DNA from 4 places in the Geodermatophilus sp. SYSU D00814 genome. Region 3 is predicted to be linked to each of the others. Evidence: predicted binding sites of a transcription regulator. Region 3 holds the regulator's gene; each other region holds the start of a gene.
What was found. The regulator LexA, encoded in region 3, represses DNA repair genes until DNA is damaged. The targets are predictions, from matches to a motif close to TCGAACANNTGTTCGA.

Region 1: ACI780_RS02695 (DUF222 domain-containing protein) is a predicted target of LexA. The motif match lies at 2,233-2,248, and genes of this name have one in related genera.
Region 2: ACI780_RS04515 (replicative DNA helicase) is a predicted target of LexA. The motif match lies at 3,224-3,239, and genes of this name have one in related genera.
Region 4: dinB (DNA polymerase IV) is a predicted target of LexA. The motif match lies at 2,365-2,380, and genes of this name have one in related genera.

The regions. Positions count from the first base shown of each region.
Region 1 covers NZ_JBJGYP010000002.1:220,626-224,938, reverse strand. The annotation lists gene ACI780_RS02705 (MFS transporter) at 1-966, shown strand, start outside; gene ACI780_RS02700 (NAD-dependent epimerase/dehydratase family protein) at 976-2,094, shown strand; gene ACI780_RS02695 (DUF222 domain-containing protein) at 2,253-4,115, shown strand; gene ACI780_RS02690 (hypothetical protein) at 4,158-4,313, opposite strand, start outside.
Region 2 covers NZ_JBJGYP010000004.1:142,230-146,542, forward strand. The annotation lists gene ACI780_RS04515 (replicative DNA helicase) at 1-3,121, opposite strand, end outside; gene rplI (50S ribosomal protein L9) at 3,802-4,257, opposite strand; gene rpsR (30S ribosomal protein S18) at 4,260-4,313, opposite strand, start outside.
Region 3 covers NZ_JBJGYP010000023.1:52,328-56,640, forward strand. The annotation lists gene hflX (GTPase HflX) at 1-59, shown strand, start outside; gene ACI780_RS17860 (phosphatase PAP2 family protein) at 174-917, shown strand; gene ACI780_RS17865 (hypothetical protein) at 943-1,959, shown strand; gene lexA (transcriptional repressor LexA) at 2,068-2,856, opposite strand; gene ACI780_RS17875 (LysM peptidoglycan-binding domain-containing protein) at 3,146-3,787, shown strand; gene ACI780_RS17880 (hypothetical protein) at 3,921-4,313, shown strand, end outside.
Region 4 covers NZ_JBJGYP010000032.1:22,062-26,374, forward strand. The annotation lists gene ACI780_RS20360 (sucrase ferredoxin) at 1-477, opposite strand, end outside; gene ACI780_RS20365 (cupin domain-containing protein) at 497-1,570, opposite strand; gene ACI780_RS20370 (BatC protein) at 1,885-2,178, opposite strand; gene dinB (DNA polymerase IV) at 2,391-3,608, shown strand; gene ACI780_RS20380 (DUF3040 domain-containing protein) at 3,732-4,133, shown strand.

The sequences.
Region 1 (4,313 bases), on a different contig from region 3:
GCGTCGCGCGCGCTGGACTCCGGCCCGCTGGAGGCCTGGTACGTCGACACCGTGCACGCCGCGGACCCCGACGCCGACCCGGCGACGGGCCTGTCGCGCGCCGGTGCCGCCGACGGCCTGGGGCTGGCCCTGGGAGCGGCGCTCGGCGGGGCACTGCCGCTGCTCGCCGAGGGCGGGGGCAGCGCGGCGCTGGTCCTGCCCCTGCTGCTGGCCGCGGCGCTCGTCGTGGTCTCGGTGGTCGCCGTCGCGGTGCTCGTCGTGCCGCTGCCGACCGCCCCGACCGGCGGGCTGCGGGCCCTGGCCGCCGGGGTCCGGGAGGTGCCGGTGGTGGTGCGCGACACCGTGCGGCTCGCGTCGCGGCACCGCGTCCTGCGGCGGCTGCTGGTCATCTCGTTCCTCACCGGCACCGCGCTGACCACGCTGGAGGTGCTCGGGCCGCTGTGGTTCGCCGAGCTCGGCGGCGGCCTGGACCGGGGTGCTGTGGTGTACGGCGTCGTCATGGCCGTGTCGTTCGCCGCCGCGGGGCTCGGCGCGCTGCTCGCGCCGGCCGCCCGCCGGCTGGCGCGGGGGTCGGTGGCCTGGGCGAGCTTCCTCACCGCGGTGGTGTGGGCCCTCGCCGTCGTCGGTGTGGCGCTGGCCGGGCACGTCGCGGTGGCCGCCGTCGCCTTCGTCGTCTCCTACCTGGCCAACGGCGCCGGCTGGCCGCTGCGGCAGGCGCTCATGCACGAGCAGGTGGGCGCCGCCCAGCGGTCGACGACGGTCTCGGCGAAGTCGGTCGCGCTGATGCTCGGCGGCGGCCTGGGCAGCCTGCTGCTCCCCCGCCTGGCCGACGCCGCCGGGCTGCCCGCGGGCTTCCTCGCCGGCGCCGTCGCCGTCCTGCTCATCGGGGTGGTCTCCCTCGGGCTGCGGCCCGCGGAGGCGCAGGGTGAGACAGCTCGCCGTATCGCAGCGGGGGCCAGCGGGTAGCGGCACGTCATGGCTGAGCTCCCCCAGGCACACCTCGAAGGCCTCAAGGTCGCCGTCACCGGCGCGAGCGGCAACGTCGGCACCGCGCTGCTGCGGCGGCTGACCGCGCCGGGCAGCGGCGTGGCCGAGGTGCGCGGGCTGGCCCGCCGGCAGCCGCCGGACACCGAGCCGTACTCGTCGGTGACCTGGTACACCGCCGACCTCGGCGAGACCGCCAGCGAGCAGGCGCTGACCAACCTGCTCGAGGACGTCGACGCCGTCGTGCACCTGGCCTGGGTGCTGCAGCCGGGCCGCCGGTCCGAGGAGCTGCACAGGGCGAACGTCGACGGCACCCGGCGCGTCATGCGGGCGGCCGTCGCCGCCGGGGTGCAGCACGTGGTGCACATGTCCTCGCTCGGCGCCTACGCCGCGGGCGGCGGCGACCGGCCGGTGACCGAGGACTGGCCGGTCACCGGCATCCCGAGCTCGCAGTACAGCCGGCAGAAGTCCGAGGCCGAGCGGGTCGTGCGCGAGGTCGTCGGGCGCAAGAAGGACGTCACGCTGACCGTCGTCCGGCCCACCCTCGTGCTGCAGCCCGAGGCGGCCAGCGAGATCGGCCGCTACTTCCTCGGCCCACTGGTGTTCGGCGCCGTCCGCCTCGTGCCCGGGCAGCTCGCCTCGGTGCTGCCCCTGCCGCTGCCGTCGCTGCGGGTCGGCTTCGTGCACGCCGACGACCTCGCCGACGCCATCGTCCGCATGCTCGACCGGCGCGTCCCGGGGCCGTTCAACGTCGCCGCCGACCCCGCCCTCGACGCCGACGGCATCGCCCGCGCGCTGGGCACCACCCGGATCCCGGTCCCGGCCGTGCTGGTGCGGACCGGGCTGACGGCGGCCTTCCGCGCGCACGTGGTGCCTACCGAGCCGGGCTGGCTCGACCTCGGCATCCAGTCGCCGGTGCTCGACACCAACCGCGCCCGCACGCAGCTGGGCTGGCACCCCGCACACCGCGGGGACGACGTGCTGCGCCAGTTCGTCGCCGCCCTCGGCCGTGGCGACGGCGCGCCGGGCCCGCTGCTGTCCCCCACCGGTGGCCGCTCCCACGACCCGGGCGGCGATCCCGCGAACGTACCGAACCGTCGTCCGGACTGAGCGCCACTGACGGGGCCCACGGCCTCGGTTCCGTCACCTTCCAGCGGTTGAGGCCGGTCACCGTCGGGCCTGCGGCCGCGCGGCGGCCGGTCCTGTGACCTGGCCTTTCGGAGCCACGGGGCTTGCTGATCCATTCGATCGAACGTATGATCGAACACGTGACGGAAGTGCTGGCGGCCGACGAGCCCGTGGTGGGGTGGGCGTCGGGGCCGCTGGGTGCGGTGCAGGCCGCCGATCGCGAACTGTCCCGGCAGACGGCGTTGCGGGCGCGGGCGATCGCGGCGTTCGCGGAGACGCGGCCCGTCTCGGCCGACCGGCCGCCGGGCTCGCCGGGGGCGATGGCGGCGGAGCGGTGGGCGGCGCGGGCCGAGGTGCTGCGGCCGGTCAGTGAGTGGGCCACCCAGGAGCTGGCGATGGCGCTGTCTCTGTCGACCCAGTCCGCGCTGGTGCTGCTCGAGCGGTCGCTGACACTGGTGCACCGGCTCCCGGGCACCCTCGATGCCCTGCAGTCCGGGGCGCTGCACGTCGGGCACCTCGCTCCGCTGCTGGACAAGGTCGCCCCGATCGCTGACGACGCGCTGCGTGCCGCGATAGAGCGGGACCTGCTGGCCTGGGCGGCGGGGCGGCTGAGCACACCGGCCCAGCTGGGCGACAAGGTGCGTCGGGAGGTGCTGCGACGCAACGTCCGCTCGGCCGCGGACGACCTGGCGAAGGCGGTGCGGGAGCGCGGGGTCATCGCCCGGCCCGACCGGGTCGACGGCATGAGCATGGTGTCGGCACTGCTGACCACGCCGGAGGCCGCCGCACTGCTCGCGGCGCTGGGCGCCTACGCCGACGCGCTGCCTGCCGACGGACGCACCCGGGAGCAGAAGATGGCCGACTGCCTGCTGGACCTGGTGCTGCGCCCCGGCGAGACCGGCCTGCCCCCGGTGCAGGTCGCCCTCACCGTGGTCGCCCCGGTCGGGGCGCTGCTGGGCGGGGATGCCCCGTGCGAGATCGACGGCCAGGTGGTGCCCGCCGAGGTGGTGCGTGCCCTGCTCGCCGCCCTCACCGGTCACGCGGCCGCCACCGACACCGAGTCCGCCGACACCGCCCCCGCCGACACCACCCCCGCCGACACGGCACCGGCCGGGCCCGAGCCGCCTGACAGGGCGGGCACGTCCGCGGTGGTGTCCGAGGCGGAGGACTTCGCGCGCTGGTCGCAGGAGCTGGAGCAGCGGGTGCTGGCCGGCGAGTTCGACGCCGAGCCGGCCCCCTGCTACCTGGAGGAGGACGGACCACCACCCGACAGCTGGCCCGACGGCCCACCATCACTGGCACCCCCAGGGCATCGCCCCGCCCCGGCCGTGCCCGACGGGTGGTGGGCGCGCGCCGACCGCGCCGTCGACGACGCCGGCACCGCCCTGCTCACCCTCGAGCGCGCCCTCGGCCACGCCCGCCGGACGGTGGCCACCGCCGAACGCGCCGACACCGCCGACGAGGCCGGCTGGGCGGCGAGTGCCGCCGGCCGGGTCTCGGCCGCACCCGACGCGCTCACCGCCCTCGCCGCCGCCGATCAGGCCCGCGCCGACCTGGCCGACCTGCTCGCCCGCACCGCCGGCGGCGGGCTGGCCGACCGGCCCCGCCTCGCCCTCACCGATGCGGTCACCGGCGCCCTGCTCGCCCTCACCGACCTGCCCGGACTACAGCAGGCCGCCCGCGCCGGCGCCGGAGTGAGCCCCCCGGGCGAGAGCCCCGGCTACCGACCCACCGCGGCCCTGGACCGGTTCGTGCGCGCCCGCGACCGGCGCTGCCGCTTCCCCGGCTGCCGCCGCCCCGTCCCCCGCCACGGCGAACTCGACCACCACACCCCCTGGCCCGCCGGCCCCACCACCGCCGCCAACCTGGCCGGCTACTGCACCGGCCACCACCGCGGCAAGCACCAGGCACCCGGCTGGCAGCACCACCTGGCCCCCGACGGCACCCTCACCGTCACCACCCCATCCGGCCTCACCGCCACCACCACCCCACCGCCCTACTGAGGCGGGCCCTGCCGCCAGCCGCGCGCGACAGGTCGGTGCGACTCAGCCCTCCGCCAGGCGTGCAGCGTGCTCCTGCTCCTCGGGTCGGACCTCCGACGGCCACGTGCCGACGAGCCGCCACGAGACGGTCCCGCCCGATGGAGTCGCACCCGTGCCCGCGGCCAGGGCGTCGTCGATCGTCCCCCGTACCTGCTGCTC
Region 2 (4,313 bases), on a different contig from region 3:
AGTACACGCGCCCACCCCGGCCGTCCTTGTTCACCGTGACGGATCCGTCGGTGGCCCACAGGTGTCGCAGGAACGTCGCGATCTGCTTCTTCGGCAGGGAGAACACCGGCTCGGGCACGAACTTCTCGTGGCTGCGAAGGCCGAACAGCCCCAGCTCGTCGAGCCACGCCGCGATCGGGTTGCGACGGCCGTGGGTCAGCGGGAACGGCGACCGCAGCCGCAGGGTGGTGCAGCGGGCCGCGGCGTACCCGTCTCGCACCGCCACGACACCGAAGTGCAGCACCGCCGCCGTGACCGCCCGCAGGTTCTCCTCGTCGATCGAGGCATAGCGGAGAGGCTGGCGCCGGACGAAGCTGCCGTCGCCGATGAGGTGGGCGAGCAGGACGACCCGCTCGTCCTCCCACACCGTCATCCGGTCCGGCGCGGGCACGTGCCGCGGCACGGCGATGCGATCACCGGGCACCAGCTCCCCGAGCGGCCGGAACCCGTCGTAGGTGAGGAACGGGTGGTTGGCCGTGGCGCGCACCGTCTTGCCCGATGCGGTGGTCAGCTGCAGCACGGGCTTGCGGCCGGTGGAGAAGACGTGCGTCAGGTGACGGCGCACGTAGCGGAGGTTGTCGTCGAGCGCCCACACCGGGACGTCGGTGGCACCGGCCGTGAACAGCTCACCCATCGTCGTCTCGGCGCCCGTGTCGGCCCGGAGGACGCGGGTCTCCGCGGGCAGACACCCCGACTCGCGGAGGTCCGACAGCATCGGCTTCTTGTCCTGCCGCTGCTCGGACCCACGGTTGAGCTGTGACATCGCGATGACGGGGACCTCGAGCTCCTTGGCCAAGAGCTTGAGCGCACGGGAGAACTCCGAGACCTCCTGCTGGCGGCTCTCGACGCGCTTTCCCGACGTCATGAGCTGGAGGTAGTCGATGACCACGAGCTTGAGGTCGTTGCGCTGCTTGAGGCGCCGCGCCTTGGCCCGGATCTCCATCATCGTCATGTTCGGTGAGTCGTCGATGTAGAGCGGCGCGTCGGCCACCTCACCCATGCGGCGGGCCAGTTTCGACCAGTCCTCGTCGGACAGCGTGCCGGCGCGCATGTGGTGCAGCGGCACCTTCGCCTCGGCCGACAGCAGACGCATGGTGATCTCGTGCTTGCTCATCTCGAGCGAGAAGATGCACGTGGCCAGGTGGTTCTTCACCGCGGCCGACCGAGCGATGTCCAGCCCGAGTGTCGAGTTGTGCGTCGGGACGAAGCTGCGGCCGGCGAGGAAGAGGGAGTCGGCGGCGTCGACCTGGATGCACCGCACGGGCACGCTCTGGACCGGCCGGACGTCGGTGACGAAACGGACGCCGCGGGCGGTGAACGTGCGCGCACCCCGCTCCTTGTGCAGCAGCCGCTTGCGTTCCAGGCGGAACACCTCGTCGTCGGTGCTGAAGGTGAGCGTGTAGCAGGTGGACGAGGCCTCGCTCCGGCCGCGGACCCGCTTGGTGCTCATCCGGACGCGGTGGCCCAGGCCCGCGATCAGCTCACGGGCGTCCTCGGCCAGCCGACGGCTGGTGACGGCGAACTGCACCGCACCGCCTCCCGTCACGGTGCCGTCGGTGTCGAGCAGGCCGGCCAGCAGCGCCCGCCGCTGGGTCACCGACGCGCGCAGGTAGGCGGTCGGGATGTGCTTGTCCCCGAGCACGCCCAGGCCGCGCAGGAGGGCGTGCACGGTGCCGTGGTCGTCCCGGCAGTCCTGGCACTGCGCCAGGCCGCTCGAGGGGCCGCCGCAGTCGGGGCAGGTCGCCGCGCGGCCGGCTCCGCCGCGGGCCCGCAGCGCACCGCCGCAGGTCTTCCCGCAGGTCTGCACCTGGGAGGTCTTCGGCACGAAGGGCTCGCCGCACATCGGGCACGGCCGCGCCTCGGGGCCGGGACGGGCCGGCAGGCGCAGGGAGTACCGCCGGTCGGCGCCCGTGGGGACGACGACCAGCCCCTCGGCCTCGATGTGGACGGCGATCTCGGGGTCGGCGCTGGTGTACTGCGCGGCGGCCGACGTGCCGTCGCCCAGCCAGACGCCGAGGGCGTACGGCGGCACCGGGAGGTCGGCGGTGGGCAGGTCGAGCGGGGCGGCGTTGACGACGGCGTGGTTGAGCCGCCGGTCGGCGGTGGCGCAGCGGACCGTGCGGGCCAGCTCCTCCGTGGTACGGACGCGGGCCTGCCCACGCGCGCCGAGTCGGCGGGCGGCGCGGTCGGTGGTCACCCACTGGTGCCGGGCGTCGGCGACGACCACGGTGCCGTCGGAGAAGTGCACCTCGTAGCAGGGCCGGTCGGTCATGACGCCGGTGGCGGCCACGACCGTCGTCGGGCGGCCGTCGGCACCCAGCACCCGGTCGCCGACGGCGATCTCGCCCATCGTGGTCCAGCCCGTGGGCGTGGGGATCGGGGTGTCGAGGGCCAGCGCCTTGCCCACACCGGGACGGGCGGCGATGACGACCATCTGCCCGGCCTGGAGACCATTCGTCAGTTCGTCCAGATCGCGGATCCCGGTGGGCACGCCGCGGGCGGTGCCGCCGCGGGAGGCGATGGCGTCGAGCTCGTCCATCGTCGGCTGCAGGATGTCCTCGAGGCGCGAGTAGTCCTCGCTCATCCGCTTCTCGGTGACCTCGTAGATCTCCTGCTGCGCGCGGTCGACGATGTCGTCGACGTCGCCCCGCCCGCCGGCCGCTCCGTAGCCGAGCTGCACCACGCGGGTGCCGGCCTCCACGAGCCGCCGGAGGGTGGCCTGCTCGGCGACGATCTGGGCGTAGTAGCCGGCATTGGCCGCCGTGGGCGTCGAGGCGATGAGCGTGTGCAGGTAGACCGCGCCGCCCATCTTCGACAGCTGGTCGGTGCGGTTGAGCTCTGCGGCGACGGTGATGGCGTCGGCCGGCTCTCCCCGGCCGTAGAGGTCGAGGATCGTGTCGTAGATGACCTGGTGCGCCGGCCGGTAGAAGTCGTTGCCGGTCAGCTGCTCCACGACGTCGGCGATCGCGTCCTTGCTCATCAGCATGCCGCCGAGCACCGACTGCTCGGCCGCGACGTCCTGCGGGGGCTGCCGGTCGTACTCCGGCGCCGTCGCCTGCGGCCGGCTGAAGTCGTCGGCCACCGCCACCTGGGTACCTCCCTCCGCTCACGCGCACGCTGACCAGCCCCGGCCTGTCCGGCCGGGGCCCGGTGGGGGAAGCACCAGGACGCGCGTCGCCTGCACTCGAACGCCCGTTCGAGGACCGTGGTACCGGGAGCCACTGACAGTTCTCGCAGTTCCCGGCGCCGGAGAGACGGTAGGAAGCGACGGCGGGTCCGTCCAACACCCCGTGTGCACCGCGTTCTGCACAACTTGTGGACAAGTCGGTGGACAGCCCGAGTCGACATGTGGAGACGGGCGGGACACCGGCCGGACATCCAGCGGTCCTGCGGGTGTCACCTGCGCCGGGTCCGCCCACCGGCTGTGGACACGAGTTTCTCGGCGCGCCGGACGCCCGGGCGTGTCGTGTCGTCCCGCCCGGCGCAGCCGTCACAGCACCGGCGGTGACGGCGCGCGACGACCCACCGGCGGGGACGCCGTCACCCCGTGGCCGGCGCCTCGCCGGGGCGAGGACGCAGGCAGGCCGGCCACGCCGCCTCCGGGTGCCCCGGCCGCAGGGACGGCCCGGGAGGCGTCAGCGGGCCGTGGACGGTCCTCCGCGCCCCGTCCGACCACAGCAGGCCTGCCCCGCCGGGCGAGGCCCGAGACGACGCGAGGGGCGCCGGACGACGTCCGGCGCCCCTCGCGGGCAGTGCGGTGCGTCAGCCGGCGACGACCTCGATCGCCAGCCGGGTGGTGACCTCCGGGTGCACCCGCACGGTGACGGTGTGCTGGCCGGTGGTCTTGATGCTGCTCGGCAGCTCGATGCGGCGGCGGTCGAGCTCCGGGCCGCCGGCGGCGGTGACGGCCGCGGCGACGTCGGCGGTGGTGACCCGGCCGAAGAGGCGGCCCCCGTCACCGGCACGGGCGGGCACCCGGACGGTCAGGCCGGACAGGCGCCCGGCCACGGACTGGGCCTCCTCGAGCGAGCGCACCTCGCGGGCGGCACGCGCCCGGCGCAGCGACTCGACCTGCTTCTCGGCACCGCGGGTGGCGACGATGGCCAGACCGCGGGGCAGGAGGTAGTTGCGGGCGTACCCGCCCTTGACCTCCACGGTGTCACCGGAGGACCCGAGACCGGTGACCTCCTGCGTCAGGATCAGCTTCTGGGTGCTCATGGTCAGCGCGCCGTCGAGGTGTAGGGCAGCAGGGCCATCTCACGGCTGTTCTTGAC
Region 3 (4,313 bases):
CGCGCGTCGACGGCGGCCTGGCCGCCGCGCTCGAGCGGTTCGCCGCACCGGTCGGCTGACCGGCGCTCCTCCGTCCCCCGCCCGGGGGACCGGCTCCCCGCCGGTCACCCGGGCGGCTCGCCGTCTCCCTGCGGCGAGGTCACGGGCGGGTCACGGCCCGGTACCGTGACCGCGTGACCAGCGGCGTGGTACGACGCGGGAGGGGAGCACCGGCCGACGGCGACCCGTCGGCTCCCGTCCGCACCGTCGTGACCGCCGGGCGCCCGTCCTGGTGGCTGCTGCTCGTGGCGTTCGTCGTCACCACGGCGGTCACCGTCGACCTGCTCAACCGCGGCGTGCTCGAACGGCTCGACCTGGAGGTCTCCGAGGTCGTCAGCGCGTGGGACCTGCGGGACTCCCCGGGCTACTGGCCGGTCTGGGCGGTCACCCAGATCGGCGGGCGCGGCACCATCCTCATCGTCCTGGCCGGGCTGGTCGGCTGGCTGTGCATCCGCCGGCGGACCCTGCTGCCGCTGCTGCGGGTGCTCACCGCGCTCGCGCTGCTGACCGTCGTGGTCTACGCGTTCAAGTACGGCACCGGCCGCACCGCGCCGGCCTACCCCGGGTCCTTCTTCCACCGCGACGGGGCCAGCTACCCCTCCGGGCACGTGGCCAACGCCGTGCTCATGTGGGGCGTGGCCTACTGGCTGGCGGTCGAGTACCGACTGGCCCCGGGCGTGCAGCGGACGCTGTGGTGGCTCAGCGTCGTGGGCCCGGTGCTGACCGGGATCGCCATGGTGTCCCTGGACTTCCACTGGGTCACCGACGCGGTGGTCGGCGCCTCGGTGGGGGTGCTGCTGCTGGGCGTGGTTCACGCACTCGACGCAGTCGTTCTGTCACGCTGGGGCAGTGCCCGAGCCGGCCGTCCCCCCGCGTAGCGCCGGGGCACACCCCGGGTGGGCCGTGGCCGCACTCGCCGGTCTGGCCCTCGCGCTCGGCCCCGCATTCCCCGCTGCCGCCGAGGAACCGGGCGCGCCGTCGCTGCGCTGCCAGGTGACCGACCCCCGGCTCGCGGAGCTCTCCGGCCTCGTCGACGTCGGGGACCGCCTGCTGGCCATCGCCGACGGCGGCGAGCAGGTGGCCGTCTCCGTGCTCGACGGGACCTGCCGCGTCGTGGACGAGACCGTCGCGCCGCTGGACCCCTACGACCCCGAGGACCTCGGCGTCGGTCCCGACGGCACCGTGTGGCTGGCCGACACCGGCGACAACAACGCCACCCGGGGGACCGTCGCCCTCATCGCCCTGCGGCCCGACGGCGGTACGGCGCTCTTCCGGCTCACCTACCCCGACGGCCCGCACGACGCCGAGGCGCTCCTGGTGGCCCCCGACGGCACGCCGTACCTGGTGACCAAGGAGGTGCTCGGTGCCAGCCGCGTCTACCGCCCCACGGCGCCGCTCGTCGACGGCGGCACGGTGGCGCTGGCCGACGTCGGCAGCGTGGCGTTCACGCTGACCGGGACACCGGGCGGCCCGGTGGGGCGGGCCGGTCAGCTCCTGGTGACCGGCGGCGCGGTGGCCCGCGACGGCAGCCGGATCGCACTGCGCACCTACACCGACGCCTACGTCTGGCCGCTGACCGGCTCGGACGTGCCGGCCGCCCTGGGGGGCGAACCGGTGCGCATCGCGCTGCCCGAGGCGCCGCAGGGGGAGGCGGTGTCGTTCACCGCCGACGGCGCGGCGCTCCTCGTGGCGGGCGAGGGGCTGCCGGGCGACGTCACGCTCGTGCCGATCCCCGCCGGGACGGCGGCCCCGGCGCCGTCCTCGGCGGCCGACCCGTCGCTGGCGGCCGTCCTCGACGACGGCGGCACCGGCGTGTCCCCGGTCGCCGCGGGGCTGGTCGCCGCAGGGGTGGCCACGGTGCTGGTGTGGGTCGCCGGCCGGGTGCGCCGGGGCCGCGCGGCGGGACCGCCGGCGGGCTGAGGCCGCCCGCCGTGCCGCGGGACCGCCAGCCGGTCGAGGTCGCGGCGCCCGGCCGCCGCCGACCCGGGCGGGACCGCGGGGCCGGGAGCGCGTCCCGGGCGGTGCGGGTCAGACGCGGCGCAGGACGGTGACCACCCGGCCGAGGATGGTCGCCTCGTCGCCCGGGATGGGCTCGTAGGCCGGGTTGTGCGGCAGCAGCCACACGTGCCCGTCGCGGCGCTTGTAGGTCTTGACGGTGGCCTCGCCGTCGAGCATCGCGGCCACGATCTCGCCGTTCTCAGCGGTGGGCTGCTGGCGCACGACCACCCAGTCGCCGTCGCAGATGGCCGCGTCGACCATCGAGTCACCGGCCACCCGGAGCATGAACAGGGTGCCGTCGCCGACCAGCTCGCGGGGGAGCGGGAAGACGTCCTCGACCGCCTGCTCGGCGAGGACCGGGCCACCGGCGGCGATCCGGCCGACCAGCGGCACGTACGTGGGGGCGGTGGTGTCGCCGGCCGCGGCGGCCGGCGGTGCGGCCTCCGCCGCGGTGTCGCCGGGCAGCCGCACGTCGAGCGCGCGGGGGCGGTTGGGGTCGCGCCGCAACCAGCCCTTCTTCTGCAGCACGGAGAGCTGGTGGGCGACCGACGACGCCGAGGACAGGCCCACCGCCTCGCCGATCTCGCGCACCGAGGGCGGGTAGCCGCGGCGCTCGATCGAGTCGCGGATGACCTCGAGCACCCGGCGCTGGCGCTGCGTGAGCCCGTCGCCGGCCTCACCCCGGTCGGGGAAGGTGCGCACCGCGCCGGTCTGGGTGCCGGTCCCCTCGGCGGCGGTGTCGGTGCCCCGCCGGCCGCCACCCCGCCGGGTGGTGGTGCTCCCGCGCGTGCCCTGGCCGGTCCCGCTGGTGCCCGCCACGTCTCCTCCTCGCCGGCCGTGTCCCCACGGCCCTCGTGTCCCGCCCCGTCCCCGGCTCCGGGACCTCCGGTCGGTGACCGACGGGTGCCGGTGCGGCCGGGATCGACCGCCGGGTGCCGGGCGGACGGCTGCTGATCGGACCGTAGCGCCTCGGGACCGGGACTTCAAACGTGTGTTCGAAACCGGTGGGCGGTGTCGGTTGGCTCCTGTCGGTGCCGTGCGGTAGACATCGCACACACGTTCGATCGAACGTCTGTTCGATGCGATGGGGTCGACGAGGAGAGTGGTCATGGGCAGCGTGCGCCAGGCGGTGCTGGAGTTCGACGCGACGGTGCGGGTGCCCTGGCGGCCGCTGCTCGCCGACGGTGCCGGGGGCGGCCCCGCTCCCACTCGTCGGCCGGTGCGCCCCGACACCTCCGGGCGCCCCGCTCGCCAGGCGCCCCCGGCACCTCCGGCCCCGCTCCCCGGCGCCGGCCCGCGCGTGGCCGGTCACCTGCGGCCGGTGCCCGACCTCCCGGCCGAGCCGGCCGCCCGCGCCACCGGCCCCGCCGCGGGGGCGCGCCGCACGCGCCGCGACCCGGCCCGGCCCGGAGGGCGGCCGGTGTCCGCGCAGCCGGTCCGGCGCGCGGCCGTCCCGTCGCCGGCGCCCCTCCGGCTGACCCGCCGCGGGCGGCGCCTGGTCGTCGCCCTGGTCCTGGCCGCGGGCATCGGGGGCGCGCTCCTGGGCCGGGAGGTCCTCGCTCCCCAGCAGGGCCTGCAGCTCGCCGGGGAGAGCAGCGTCGTCGTCGAGCCGGGCGACACGGTGTGGTCCATCGCCGACGAGGTCGCCGGCGACGGTCAGGACGTGCGCGCCGTGGTGCACGCGATCGAGGCGCTCAACGACCTCGAGGGTTCCGCGGTGGTCGCCGGGCAGGTCCTCCGGCTCCCCTGACCCGGCGGAGGGGACACGGGACGGCCACCGAGGGCCGCCCGGAGAAGTGACGAGAGCGTCCTCGACGGTTCGTCAACCATCGGTCCCCGGTCGCTCACGCACCGATCTCGGATCAACGCATACGGTGAGGGGCGTGTCAGCAGCCGTGAACAGCAGGGCGGCGGTGTCCTTCGGGTCGCCGCAGGACGTCGAGGTGCTCGTGGACGGCGCCTGGGTGCCGGGTGCGATGCTCGGCTGGCGGCACGACGACAGCGGCGCCTGCGAGGTCTGGGTGCGGCTGCGGGCGGAGGTTCCCGGGGTCGTCGAGGGCGCCGGGACCTGGGTGGAGCTGACCGCGGTCCGGTTGCCCGAGCGCCGCCTGACGCTCGCGCCGGCAGCCGACGCCGTACCCGCGGCCGCGCCCGCCCCGGCGGACGCGCCCGCCACCGCTGCGATGCCAGCCCTCGCGGCGGTGCCCGGTGTCGCTCCGGTGCCCGGTGTCGCTCCGGTGCCCGGTGTCGCTGCGGTGCTCGGTGTCGCGGCGGTG
Region 4 (4,313 bases), on a different contig from region 3:
GCGCAACGCGCAGCAGGCGTCGTGCTGGCCGTGGGTGCACACCAGGTACACCGGGTCGTCGGCGCGCTCGCCCACCGAGCCGTCCCACGGCACGTCGAGCAGGTCGGCGTCGGTGTCGCGGGTCGACCACCACAGGCCCTCGCGGCCCGGCCGGCCGTCGGCGTAGGCCCAGCGGTGCCCGGACTCGGCCAGCCGCTCCCCCGGGCGGCGCACCAGCAGCACGCGGGTGCCCTCGGCGCGGGCGCGGGCGGCCAGGCGCGGGGCGACGGCGGCGTCGAAGCGGGACTGCAGCAGCGCGTCGGGGCCCCACGGCCCCGGCTGCTCGACCAGCAGCCAGCGCTGCGCCGGCCCGGCCGTGGCGACGGGGGAGTCGCCGCGGACCAGGGCGGTGACCGAGCAGCGCGTCGGGTCCAGCCGGCCGACGCGGACCGGCCGGGACGGCGGGGAGGGATCGGGCCGCGCCGGTGCGGCACTCACCCGGGGGAGGGCGGCGGGCTCACGACCCGGTCCCGAGGGCGTCGGCACGCTCCCCATCGTCCCCGCCCGCGTCCGGGGCCGGGGCACCCGGTCCGGCCGGGCCCGGCTCGGGGGCGGTCCCACCGTCGGGGGACCCGTCGACGTGCGCGTCGGCGACCACGGCGATCGACTCGGTCACCAGCCGCCGGGCCAGGGTGAGCCGGTCGGCCGGCTCCAGGCCGGCCAGGTCGGCCACCTCCAGCTCCCCGGCGGCGAGCAGCGCGGCCAGCGCCGGGCGGGTGGCGGCGGGGAACTCGTGCGTGCGGCGCCCGCCGATCAGGGTGACGCGGTCGCCCCCGGCGTCCCGCAGGGAGACCCGCAGCCGGCGGCGCAGCCGCAGCACGGTGTCGGGGGTGAGCGCCGCGGCGGCGGTCGCCTGCGCCAGCGGCGCCACCGGCTCCGGCCGCACCTGCGCCCACGTGCGGCCGCGCACCCGGTCGGCGACCCGGTCGGGGTCGACCCGGCCCAGCCAGCCCTGCAGCGCACCCACCACGGCGGCGACGTCGTCGCGCAGGGCCGCGGGGTCGGCGAGGTCCACGCCCAGCGGCAGCGCCCGGCGCAGCTCGGGGTCGTCGGCGGCGAGCACCCGCACCAGGTCCAGCGCCGCCTCGACGGCCGACCAGCGGGTGACCGGGTGGACGCCGACGGTCAGGTGGGCGCTGGTCTGCCCCAGGGCGACCGCCGAGTGCAGGTAGCCGCGCGGCAGGTAGAGCGCGTCGCCGGGGCGCAGCACCGCGTCGATGACCGGCTCGCGCTCCGCGGCCGCGGCGACCTCGGCGGCGCGGTCGTTCCACGGCTGGCTGCGCAGCGGCTCGGGGAGCACCGGTTCGTGGATCGTCCAGTGCTTCTCGCCGGCCACCTGCAGCACGAAGACGTCGTGCACGTCGTAGTGCGGGCTGAAGCCGCGCGAGGACGGCGGGGTGACGTAGGCGTTGACCTGCGTGGGGTGCCCGAGGTCGGCGGCGAGCTGGTCGGCGAACTCGATCAGCGGCGGCCAGAGCCGGTGCAGCCCCTGCAGGACGACGGTGCTGCCGTCGGCGAACAGCCGCAGCACGGCGTCGGAGGAGACCTGGTCGGCGATCTCGGCGCCGGCGCCGCCGGAGGTGGTGAACCGCGCCGCGTCGACGACGGCGCCGTCCTTGGCGATGCGCAGGAACGGGGTGCGCAGCCCGCGGCGCGAGAGCAGCTCGTCGACGTCGGCCAGCGTCAGCAGGTCGGCGAAGGACTCCCCGGTGTCCTCGGCGCGGGTGAGCAGCGGGCGGCGCGACCAGTGCCGCTCGGCGAAGACCGCGGGGTCGAGGTGCGTGCACCGGCGCAGGGCCGGGCGGGGGTCAGCCCCGCCCGGCCCCGCGACGGCCGGGTCCTGGCTCAGGCCGAACCGTCCGCGCCGCCGTCGGCGCCACCGTCGGCACCGCCGTCGGAGCCGCCACCGGCCGCACCGCCGTCGGCCGGGCCGTGCCCGGCGCCGCCGTCGGCACCGCCGTCCGCGCCCCCGTCGTGGCCGGCACCGCCGTCGGCCGTGCCGTCCGCGCCGCCGTCGTGGCCCGCGCCGCCGTCGGCGCCGCCGTCGGCACCGCCGTCGTGCTGGCCGGGCGTGCCCTCGCCGGCACCGCTGTCGGCCGGACCCTCCACGCTGGTCATGTCGTCGTCGTCGAGCGCCATCGAGCTCCTCCGGTGCGGATCGGCGCCGGCCGCCGGATGGCGGTCGGTCGCGTCCCACCTACCTCGTTCACGGGGCGGTCACACATGCGGTCACCTGCGAGTTCGCGCCGTTCCGGGACACGCCGGGGAGCCCGCCCGCACCGCGCGCCACGGACCCGGCCGGACCGTTACCCTCCCCAGGTCGGTCCGAACAGGTGTTCGAGGGAGGGGTCGTGGCAGCGGGGCGGGCGGAGGGGTGCACGGTGCTGCACGTCGACATGGACGCCTTCTTCGCCAGCGTCGAGGTGCGCCGGCGCCCCGAGCTCGCCGGCACGCCGGTCGTCGTCGGCGGCGCGGGCAACCGCGGGGTGGTCACCTCGGCCACCTACGAGGCGCGCGCGTACGGCGTGCACGCCGCCATGCCCACGGCCCGGGCGCTGCGGCTGTGCCCGACGGCGACCGTGCTGCCCGGCGACATGGCGCTCTACGCCGAGGTCTCCCGCTCGGTCATGGCGCTGTTCCGGTCGGTCACCCCGCTGGTGGAGCCGCTGAGCCTCGACGAGGCGTTCCTCGACGTGTCGGGGGCCGGCCGCCGGCTGGGCGACGCGGCGCAGATCGGCGAGTACCTGCGCGCCCGCGTCTACGACGAGCAGGGCATCACCTGCTCGGTCGGCGTCGCCGGTACCAAGTTCGTGGCCAAGCTCGCCTCCACCCGCGCCAAGCCCGACGGGCTGCTCGTCGTCCGCCCGGCCGAGGTCATCGACTTCCTGCACCCGCTGCCGGTGGGCGCGCTGTGGGGCGTCGGCGCGAAGACCGAGGAGCTGCTGCTGCGGCTGGGGCTGCGCACCGTCGGCGACCTGGCGCACGTGCCGGTCCGCACGCTGCAGCGGGCGGTGGGCCCGGCGGCCGGCGCGCACCTGCACGAGCTGTCCTGGGGCCGCGACCCGCGCCGGGTGGTGCCCGACGAGCCGGAGCGGTCCACCGGGCACGAGGAGACCTTCGCCACCGACGTCGACGACCCCGCCGTGGTCCACCGGGAGCTGCTGCGGCTGGCCGAGCGGACGGCGGGCCGGCTGCGGGCGGGCGGCTGGCTGGCGCGCACGGTGAGCATCAAGGTCCGCTTCGCCGACTTCACCACGATCACCCGCAGCCGCACCCTCGACGTCCCCACCGACGTCGGGCAGGACCTCTACGAGACCGCCCGCGCGCTCTTCGACGCCCTCGGCCTGGACCGGGCGCGGCTGCGGCTGGTGGGGGTGCGGGCCGAGCGGCTGGTGCCGGCCGGGTCGGCGCCCCGGCAGCTGCAGCTCGGCGAGCGCGAGCACGGCCGCCGGGACGCCGAGCTGGCCGCCGACCGGGCCGCCCGCCGGTTCGGCGCGGGGGCCGTCCGGCCGGCCACGCTGCTGCACCGCGACCGCGACCGGCGGGTGCGCGACCGCCCGGGAGGGTGACCGGAGACGATCACCGGCGGGTCGCCGCGCGCTCGCCTTTCGCACCCCGCGAACGGCTCGTATCCTCGGTGGCACCGCCGGGGTGACCCCGGCGGTATTGGCTTGGCCCATCTGGAGGTCTCGGTGCCGCTCTCCGAGCACGAGCAGCGACTGCTGGAGCAGATCGAGCGCGCCCTCGTCGACGACGATCCCAAGTTCGCCTCCTCCGTCCGCACGGGTGACCGCAGGCTCAAGGCCCGGCGGAAGCTGCAACTCGGTGCGCTGCTGGTGGTCGTGGGCCTGGCCGTCCTCGTCGGTGGCGCGGTCGTCCCGTCCGTGCCCCTCGGGGTCCTCGGGTTCCTGGTGATGTTCGGCGGCGCCGCGCTCGGCGTGCTGAACTACCGCAGCGCTACCGGCGCGGTGGAGACCGGCCCGGTCGGCGCCCGCGGCGGGAGCACCGCCGCTCGCGGCCGCGGCGGCAGGCCCCGCCGGCAGCCGCTGAAGAACCGCCTCGAGGAGCGCTTCCGCCGCCGCTACGACCAGTAGCCCGCACGCTCGGCCGACGGCCGCCGTCCCTCCCGGGGACGGCGGCCGTCGGCGTTCGGCGGGCCCGTTCCCCCGGACGGTGTGCGCCGGCGCGGCGTCCCCGGCCCGGACGTGCGGCGTCGGCGCACACCGTCCGGCGGCCGGGTGACGTGCTGGAACGGGCCCCGGGAAGGGGGTCCT